Regions from separate parts of the Serratia montpellierensis genome, predicted to be linked through region 2. Evidence: predicted binding sites of a transcription regulator. Region 2 holds the regulator's gene; the other holds the start of a gene.

Region 1 (4,976 bases), on a different contig from region 2:
CGAAGAACAGACTGCGCAGCGCCGCCGACTGCGGCGTCATCGCCAGTTCGCCAAAGGCGCGCGCTTCAGCCTCATAGCCGCTGGCGCTGCCGTGATCCAGCCCGGTGCGCACTACCTGAATGATGCGTTCCGCCGCCGGGTAGTTGCCGTGCGTTTTCGCCATCGTTTTCTTGCGCACGATGCTGAACAGCAGATTTCTGCCCAGCGGGCCGTTGAGCAGGCGATCCTGCCACGGCAGCTCGCGCTGATGCTTCCAGCCCTGCTTCACCCGCTCAATGGCGGTCTGCAACAGGATCGACTGCGGCACGGCGTCATCCACCAGCCCCATGCGCAGCGCCTGGCGGGCGCGAATATGCTTGCCGGTCAGAATCATGTCCAGCGCCTTGGCGGCGCCGATCAGGCGCGGCAGGCGCTGAGTGCCGCCGGAGCCCGGCAGCAGGCCCAGTTGCACTTCCGGCAGACCGAGCGCGGTTTTGTCATCCAATGAACAGACGCGGCCGTGGCAGGCCAGCGCCAATTCCAGGCCGCCGCCGAGGCAGGCGCCATGGATGGCGGCCACCACCGGCACCGGGAAGGCGGCGATCTGCGCCAGCGTGCTCTGCCCTTTTTTGGCCAGCGTTTCCGCCTCTTTGGCGCTGGTGCAGGCGGCAATCATAGTGATGTCGGCACCGGCGATAAACGAGTCCGGCTTGCCGGAAACGATCACCAGCCCTTCCAGCGCGGTATGCTGCTGCGCCCGGATTAGCACATCGTTCACCTGTTCGACGAACTCGGCCTTGAGCGTATTGACCTTGTCGCCCGGTACGTCGATGGTGATCACGCCGATGTTGTCGGGGCGAATCGTCAGCTGAAAGGCCGACGGTTTGGCACGCTGTTCGTGCAATGCGTTTTCGGCACTCATCATTCCACCTCCACGATCATCGCGGCCCCTAACCCGCCGGCGGCGCAGGCGGTGGTCAGGCCCAGCCCGCCACCGCGGCGTTTCAGCTCACGCAGCGTCTGGGTGATCATGCGCGCGCCGGTGGCGGCAAACGGGTGGCCATAGGCGATGGAACCGCCCAGGACGTTGAATTTTGCCATGTCCACCTCGCCGATCGCCTGGCTGCGGCCAAGCTTCTCGCGGGCGAACTCTTCGCTGGCGAACATCTTCAGGTTGGCCAGCGTTTGCGCGGCGAAGGCTTCATGCATGTCGATGAGCGTCAGATCGGCCAGACCGATGCCGGCGCGATCCAGCGCCAGCGGCGTAGCGTAGGAAGGCCCCAGCAGCATGTCTTCCCACACGTCGATGGCGGCGAAGGCAAAGCTGCGCAAATAGCCCAGCGGCTGCAGCCCCAGCTCTTTGGCGCGCGACTCGCTCATCATCAATACCGCCGCCGCGCCGTCGGTCAACGGCGTGCTGTTGGCCGCGGTGACGCTGCCGTGCTTGCGATCGAACGCCGGTTTCAGCTTGGCGTAGGACGCCAGGCTGGAGTCTTTGCGGATGTTGTTGTCTTCAGAAAGCTGTGCACGGTACGGTGGTACGTAGGCGGTCATCACCTCATCGCGCAGCCACCCCTCCTGCCAGGCCTTGGCCGCCAGCTCATGCGAACGGTGCGCCAGCGCATCCTGCGCTTCACGGGTGATGCCGTGGCTTTTCGCCATCTGTTCGGCGGTATCGCCCATGCGCAAGCCGGTGGAATACTCCGCCACCGCCGGTGGCACCGGCATCAGATCGCGGAATTTCAGCCGGCTGAACAGTTTGAGACGCTGCGACAGCGTACGCGCCTTGTTGACGTCCACCAGCGTGCGTGCCAGCGCCTTGCTGACGCCGATCGGCAAGACGGAAGACGAGTCCGCCCCGCCGGCGATGCCGACGCTGATGCTACCGGCCATGATGCTCTCCGCCACGTTGGCGATTGCCTGGAAGCTGGTGGCACAGGCGCGCGACACGCTGTAGGCGTCAGTATGGACGCTCATGCCGGTGCCGAGCACGATTTCACGCGCGATGTTCGGCGCCTCGGGCATTTGCACCACCTGGCCGAACACCAGCTGCTCGATAAGCTGCGGATCGATGCCGCTACGCGCCAACAGCTCGCTCACCGCCGTTTTCCCTAAATCCACCGCCGGAATGCCGTGATAGGCAGTCGCCTGTTTGGCAAAGGGGGTACGCAGTCCATTCACAATCGCAATGCGGTCACCATGACGGGTCACCAACGGCAGTGCCTTACTCATAAATGCTCCTGAAGAAAATAACGTCAGCGCAATGGGCAGAAAGAGGTCTGACCTGATGAGGTCATTGTTAACCAAACGGTTACATTTGGCAAACCGGCAGAGATCAAAACTGCGAGCAGGCGCACTTTCTATCGGGGGGCGACGTAGGGAAGGCAATCCCCGGCGCGCGGCAGGCGGCGCCGGGGGTAAAGCGGGGATTAACGCAGGCCGAGCTGGAAGATCAGGGTTTCCGCCTGGCAGGCGAAGGTGAAATCGGCCTCCAACTGCACGCCGCCGTCAACCGGTTTAATGCTACTGCTGATGTCACAAGGGTCGGATTCTACCGCGCGCGCCTTTTCGCTCAGTGCCGCCAGCATCGCTTCCGCATCTTGTTGATTGCTGAACACCTGGCTGTAGGACGCGGTGCAATCGGTGTTATCCATCACGGTGCCGACATCCACGCAGCAACACGCGGCGGTTTCCTGGGCGCTGCATTTATTAATTGCATCTGACATGATTGGTTCTCCTCAAGGGCCTCGGTTATCAGCCCAAATTGCCGTTTTACTCACCGGCACAAAGCCACAAAATTCTGCAGGTATTTTACGCTTCCGCGCCGGCAATCACTAGCACTTACTTTTACTGTGTGTTTTAAGTGATGGAAATCACAAATAAAAATGAGCGCCTGCTAAGGAATGGTAAGAATTTTGTTATTTACCGCTGGCTTTTTGTTAAGCAGATCTCTTTTTTGATATCAGGTTGGAAATATTTCAAAAACAAACTTGCAACATTTTCACAGGTCAGACCTATACTTCAGCCACTGGTCTGATTTGTCTGAATGATAACGGACCCTACAATCCCGCGCTCCTTGTTACCTTGCGTAACATAGTTTAAATAATAAACACATAATGAGGTTTTGGTCATGAGCCAGAAAAACCTATTGACTAAATCAGCTCTCGCAGCTGCAGTGGCAATTATTTCATCAAACGTGTCTGCCGCAGGATTCCAGCTGAATGAGTTCTCAGCAGCTGGTTTAGGACGTTCGTATTCTGGCGAAGGCGCCATGGCGGATACGGCGGCCTCCGCGAGCCGCAACCCGGCATTGTTGATGATGTACACCCGCCCGGAACTTTCCATCGGCGCGGTCTTTATCGACCCGGATGTAGACATCACCGGCAAATCCCCTTCCGGCGCCAGCCTGGATGCGAAAAATATCGCGCCAACCGCCTGGGTGCCGAACCTGCATTATGTTCACCCGATTAACGATCAGTTCGCCGTAGGCGGATCGGTCACCAGCAACTACGGTCTGGCGACCGAATTCAACGACGGCTACACCGCAGGCGCTTATGGCGGCAAAACCGATCTGGAAACCCTGAACCTGAATCTGAGCGGCGCTTACCGCCTGGATCAACACTTCAGCTTCGGTCTGGGCTTCGACGCCGTATACGCCAGAGCCAAACTGGAACGCTACGCCGGCGAATTGCCGAAGCTGCTTGCCGGTCAAGGCCTGCAAACCGGTCAATTAACGCCTCAGCAAGCCGGGATGATCGCTCAAATTCCTGGCGATACTCAGATTTCTCACCTGAAAGGCGATAAGTGGGGCTTCGGTTGGAATGCCGGCCTGCTGTACGAAGTGGACGAAAACAACCGTTACGGCTTCACCTACCGTTCTGAAGTGAAAATCAAGTTCGACGGCGACTACAAAAGCAGCCTGCCTGCACAGTACAACCCAATTACCCAGGCGCTGGGCGTTGGTCTGCCGTGGGGCACCAGCGGCAGCACCATCCCGGGCTCTCTGGATCTGAACCTGCCGGAAATGTGGGAACTGTCCGGCTACAACAAAGTGGCGCCGCAGTGGGCCATCCACTACAGCCTGGCGTACACCAGCTGGAGTCAGTTCCAGGAGCTGAGAGCCACCGGCAGCAACGGCCAGACCCTGTTCCAGAAGCATGAAGGCTTCCGCGATGCCTACCGCATTGCGCTGGGTACCACTTACTTCTACGACGACAACTGGACCTTCCGCGGCGGTGTCGCCTTCGATGACAGCCCGGTGCCGGCACAGAACCGCTCTATCTCCATTCCTGATCAGGACCGCTTCTGGGTCAGCGCAGGTACCTCTTACGCGTTCAACAAAGACGCGTCGGTCGACGTCGGTGTGTCCTACATGCACGGCCAGAAAGTCACCATCAACGAAGGCCCTTACACCTTCAACTCGGTGGGCAAGGCCTGGCTGTACGGTGCCAACTTCAACTACCGCTTCTAATCTCGCTTGAGAAAGAAGCCAAAGCGCCCCTCGGGGCGCTTTTTCTTTGCCTACCGTTTGCCACCGACATAAAAAAACCCGCCTGACGGCGGGTTTTCATTGGCATAACGCCTGTGATTACTGCGAGTCGATCTCGTCCAATTCCCCCTGAATCGCCTTGGCGTTCGGATTCTCTTCCGGCTTGAGCGAGCCGCCGTTGGCGATGAAATCGTGGCGCTGGAAGTAGGCCTCGCGCACCATGACATAAGGATCGGACGAGTTGCGCAGCAGGCCGTCGGAATCCAGCAGCTGAGCGCGGGTTTCGATACCCTCGACCACCCATTTGCCCGCCGACATCCAGAAGGTCAGGTAACTCAGCATCGGATACAGCGTATCCGCAAAGTCGCCGCCGTCTTCACGCAGGGTAAAGCTGCCGTAGCCCGGCAGCATCACGTACGGGCCGTAACCCACATCGTAATGCCCCAATGTGCTGCCGAAGCGATTCGGTTCTTCGCGCGCCAGTTTCGGGTTGGCCATGCCGGCCACG
Region 2 (4,976 bases):
GACGGGCATCTCCGGATGCAGATCCGGCGGCTGCATGATGCCGCTGTTGCCGCTGCTCGGCCCGTCGTATTCCAACCGCTGCTGGCAGCTTTGCAGCGCGATTTCACAGGTCTGCAGATACTCTTCCGCCAGCTTCGGCGTCAGCATGTAGTGCTCGCGCGCCAGAATGGTCATGGCGTTCAGGTGTTCGACGATGAACTGGCTGTGAGTGACCCACAGCCGCATGTCCGCCAGATAGTTCGACGCGAACCCCGGCTCCTGCATCGCCTGATTGAGCGAGGTGAACAGCGCGTTGTGCGCTTGGTTGACCTGCATGCGGGTATAGGCCAGCGCAGTGGCGTCCGGTTCCGGTTGCTTCAGCATCAGCCGCAGCGCGGCTTGATCGTTCTCCAGCGCCTGATGGGCATTCTTGCGCAGCAGCCCGCTTTGCCACTGCGGCCATAGCCAAATGGTGCCGCCGAACGCCAGTACGCAGCCGATCAGCGTATCGATCAGGCGCGGTACCAGAAAATGCGAGCCGTTCAGCGCCAGCAGCTGCAGGGTGTAAACCGCCGTGACCGTAAAGCCAATCACCGACAGCCCGTAGTTCTTGCGCGAAACCAGGTAGGCCAGCAGCGTGATCACCAACATGATGCTCAGCGTTTCTCCTTCCGGCAACTGCAGCTGCAACAGCCCGGCCGCCAGCAGCAGCCCGGCAATCGTGCCCAGCGCACGGTGCTGAATACGCACCCGGGTAGCGTTATACCCGTTTTGGCTCACCAGCATGATGGTGAGCAGGATCCAGTAAGGTTTCGGCAGGTTGAACACCGCACCCAGACTGCTGCCGACCGCCAGCGTCACGCCCAGCCGCGCGGCGTTGCGCAGGGCGGTGGATTTGAACGACAGGTAGCTGACCAGCGCCGGCCAAAACGGCAGGCGGTGCTGGCCGGGCATCAGGTCGCGGCGGTACAGCGGATGCTGGGTACGTAGCAGGCGGGCGATGCGGCTGAAGTGGTAGTAACAAAATTGGCCGACCGGGTTATCGGGATGCTGCGCCGCCATTTTTTCCAGCGCTGCCAGCTCATGGGTCATGGAGAAGCGCTTCGAATGTTGATGGTAGAGAATATCGTGCGCCACCACGCGCAGCCGGCCGGCGATCACCTGAGCATTGCGGCGAATGATCGCTTCGGCCTGGCTCTGCTCCACCAGTTTTTGCACCTCTTCCGGCAGGTGCAGGCTGACGGTGATGTGCTCCTGCAGGTCCATCGCCACCTGAAAGGCGCGCTGCAGGCGTTTTTGCTCGAGGTTGTTGGCGTGCGGCAGGAAATTAAGCTGTTGGTACAACAGGCTGATCAGATCCATCACCTTTTGCTGGCGCACCAGCAGCGGCGGCAGCGCGGTTTGCGGATCGGTGTGCTGGGTCAGCAGCGAGTATTTGGCTTCGAAATAGTCCGCCAGTTCCAGGTAGAGTTGGCTCAGCGTTTCGCGCATCGGCTGTTCTTTCCACAGCTTGAACCAGAACCAGGTGAATAAGCCGTACCAGGCAGTGCCGATCGCGTAAAGCAGCGGCGCCTGCCAGATGGGTACCGTACCGGTCGTGCTGAGGGCGAAGATGGCGGCCACCAGCGCCGCCGGCAACAGCCGGGCGTGCAGCGGGCTGATTTCACCGGTGACGCCGAGCAGCAGCGCCAGGCCCAGCATCAGCGCCGGCAGCGGCACGTGCCACAGCAGTGCCTGTTGCAGCAGCACGCTGCTGAAGGCGAACAGCGAACCGCCGACGATCAGCCGTTTAAAGAAGCGCTTATGCGGCGTGTCCAGACCGGCGATATTGCAGCAGGCGGGCACCAGAGAGAACATCAGGCCGAGCTGTAACTGGCCTATCAACAGGCCGAACAGCACCGGCAGACACAACACCAGCGTTTGTCGCAGTGCGTAGTTGATTTCCGGGTGGTAGATCAGGCGGCGCCACATGGCAGAGAGCAGACAAAAAAACGGCGCAGATTGCGCCGTTTCTTCAGGGATTAACGGGTGCCGTAGACGACAATGGTTTTGCCGTGGGCGGAAATCAGGTTTTGATCTTCCAGCATTTTCAGAATACGGCCAACGGTTTCACGCGAGCAGCCGACGATCTGGCCGATCTCCTGGCGGGTAATTTTGATCTGCATGCCGTCCGGGTGAGTCATGGCGTCGGGTTGTTTCGCCAGATTCAGCAGGGTTTGCGCGATGCGGCCGGTAACGTCCAGGAAGGCGAGGTTGCCCACTTTTTCGGAGGTGACCTGCAGGCGGCTCGCCATTTGGGCGGACAGACGCATCAGGATGTCCGGGTTCACCTGGATCAGCTGGCGGAATTTCTTGTAGGAAATTTCGGCCACTTCACAGGCGGTTTTCGCGCGAACCCAGGCGCTGCGCTCCTGGCCTTCTTCGAACAATCCGAGCTCGCCGATGAAATCCCCCTGGTTGAGGTAGGACAGAATCATCTCTTTACCTTCTTCATCCTTGATCAGCACCGCGACGGAGCCTTTCACGATGTAGTAAAGCGTTTCGGCCTTTTCACCTTGGTGAATCAGCGTACTCTTCGATGGATATTTGTGGATATGGCAATGAGACAGGAACCATTCGAGAGTAGGGTCTGTTTGCGGTTTGCCGAGAACCATTCGCTGTTATCCTCTGTTGTTATCGCTGCCTTGTGTCACAGGGGTCAGAGTTCCCTGTAAAACCCACCTGTAGCCGCAGTTATGAGCGAGGGCTACCGGCAAGTTTTGAGGCGTGTCATAAAAATACGCTGTCGCTCTAGCATATTAACTTGCCGTAAGCGCTGCAAGCTACATTCTGTTAACATACCGGTAAAGGAGCCTTTCTCTGGGCGTTTCCCTGAATACAGTGTCCCGGAAAGATTTATTGCGGCTCTGTTTGTAGCACAGAGTAAGGCGGGTGTCTCGTGTTGTCTCGCTTCAGCATGATTAGCATCAGGTTACGTTGCCTGTTTCTATGCGAAAGCGTACTCTGATTTTAAGAAATCAACCGGAGTGACCAGAATGCAGGCAAGAGTTAAGTGGGTGGAAGGGTTAACGTTTTTGGGTGAATCGGCCTCCGGCCACCAGGTGCTGATGGACGGCAACGCCGGTGATAAAGCGCCCAGCCCGATGGAGATGGTGCTGATGTCGGTGGGCGGCTGCAGCGCGATCGACGTGGTATCCATCCTGCAAAAGGGGCGCAACGACGTGCGCGACTGCGAGGTGAAGCTGACCTCCGAGCGCCGCGAAGAAGCCCCGCGGCTGTTCACCCATATCAATCTGCACTTCATCGTTACCGGCCAGGACCTGACCGACAAGATCGTCGAGCGTGCGGTGAACCTGTCAGCGGAGAAATACTGCTCGGTGGCGCTGATGCTCAACAAGGCCGCCACGGTGACCCACAGCTTCGAGATCCGCCAACCGGCGTAATCGAAACGGAGCGCGGCCCGGCGCCGCGCTCAACGCATTTATTCGATCTTCTTGCCTTCCAGCAACCGCTGCACCAGCGGCGCCATGATCAGCTCCATCGCCAGCCCCATCTTGCCACCCGGCACCACTAACGTATTGATATGCGAGATAAACGAGCCCTGCAGCATCGCCAGCAAATAGGGGAAATCTATCTGATCCAGCCCGCGGAAGTGGATCACCACGAAGCTTTCATCCAGTGAGGGAATGGCCTTGGCGGCGAACGGGTTGGAGGTGTCCACCGTCGGCACGCGCTGGAAGTTGATGTGGGTGCGCGAGAACTGCGGCGTGATGTAGTTGATGTAATCTTCCATCGAACGCACCACTGAATCCATTACCGCTTCGCGAGAGTGGCCGCGCTCGCCGGTATCGCGGATCAGTTTCTGTATCCACTCCAGGTTGACGATCGGCACCACGCCGACCAGCAGATCGACGTGGTTGGCCACGTCATGGTGCTCGGTGACCACGCCGCCGTGCAACCCCTCGTAGAACAGCACGTCGGTCGGCGCCGGCAGCGGTTCCCACGGGGTGAAGGTACCCGGCACCTGATTGTAGGGCACCGCTTCGTCGTAGGTGTGCAGATACTTGCGCGAGCGCCCGGTGCCGTTCTTGCCGTAGTCGATAAAGCTCTGCTGCAGCAGACCGAAGTCGTTGGCCTCGGGGCCGAAATAGCTGATGTGTCTGCCCAGATCGCGCGCTTTGCGGATCGCCGCGTCCATTTCCGGCCGGGTGTAGCGATGGAAGCTGTCGCCCTCCAGCTCGGCGGCGCGGATGTTGAGCTGCTGGAAGATCTTACGGAACGCCACGCTGGTGGTGGTAGTGCCGGCGCCGCTGGAACCGGTCACCGCGATAACGGGATGTTTGGCAGACATGGTGGTTGTCACTCCGTGTTGAATGCGCCGGCGTCAGGGGGGTATTGTGGCTCTTGTTGACGCTCTCTATCTCAGGGAAAAAATGGCGCGCGCTAGTTTGCAATGCCCCATTGTTACCTGATTTTTTCCGTCAGTCATAGAACCGTGCGCCACTAAATTTCTTCCTGCCCGGCGCGGAACTGACCGCGCGGCATGATGTTGACGCTCTCGTGCAGTTCCGACCACACCAGCACCACTTCGCCGTTTTTCAGCTGGCGGCGCACGTCCTCCACCTTCTGTTCCAGCGAGCGTTCGTGTTCGCCGTAATCGGTGCCTTCGCGCAGTACAAAGGATTCGATCAGGCTGTTCAGGGTGTCGGTTGCCAGTTCTTGCCAGGGAATGATCACGTCGGGATGTCCAGATAAGGGGAAAGCCAGGCCGGAATGCGATGTTCCAGCCACATGTGCGGTTTTTTCAGCGTGCCACCGACGAAGCCGACGTGGCCGCCGTACTCGGTCAGCTGATATTCAATATTGCGCGGCAGGCCGGCGACGTCGGGGATCACCTCATGGGTCATGAAGGGATCGTCCTTCGCATGGATGATCAGCAGCGGCGTCTGGACAGCCGGCAACAGCGGCAGGGCGCTGCAGCGGCGATAATAGTCGGT

The links. Region 2 encodes CRP, which controls carbon source genes, mostly activating them, when cyclic AMP is high. Its sites were predicted from a motif close to ATGTGANNNNNNTCACAT; they were not measured.
Region 1: FUU19_RS18880 (YfcZ/YiiS family protein) is a predicted target of CRP. The motif match lies at 2,841-2,858, and genes of this name have one in related genera.

What each region holds. Positions count from the first base shown of each region.
Region 1 covers NZ_VOSN01000018.1:109,185-114,160, reverse strand. Annotated here, with positions in the region: gene fadJ (fatty acid oxidation complex subunit alpha FadJ) at 1-901, opposite strand, end outside; gene fadI (acetyl-CoA C-acyltransferase FadI) at 901-2,211, opposite strand; gene FUU19_RS18880 (YfcZ/YiiS family protein) at 2,409-2,705, opposite strand; gene fadL (long-chain fatty acid transporter FadL) at 3,110-4,450, shown strand; gene mlaA (phospholipid-binding lipoprotein MlaA) at 4,568-4,976, opposite strand, start outside.
Region 2 covers NZ_VOSN01000004.1:193,896-198,871, forward strand. Annotated here, with positions in the region: gene FUU19_RS05045 (YccS/YhfK family putative transporter) at 1-1,950, opposite strand, end outside; gene crp (cAMP-activated global transcriptional regulator CRP) at 2,001-2,633, opposite strand; gene FUU19_RS05055 (OsmC family protein) at 3,015-3,422, shown strand; gene FUU19_RS05060 (phosphoribulokinase) at 3,461-4,330, opposite strand; gene FUU19_RS05065 (YheU family protein) at 4,483-4,716, opposite strand; gene FUU19_RS05070 (hydrolase) at 4,713-4,976, opposite strand, start outside.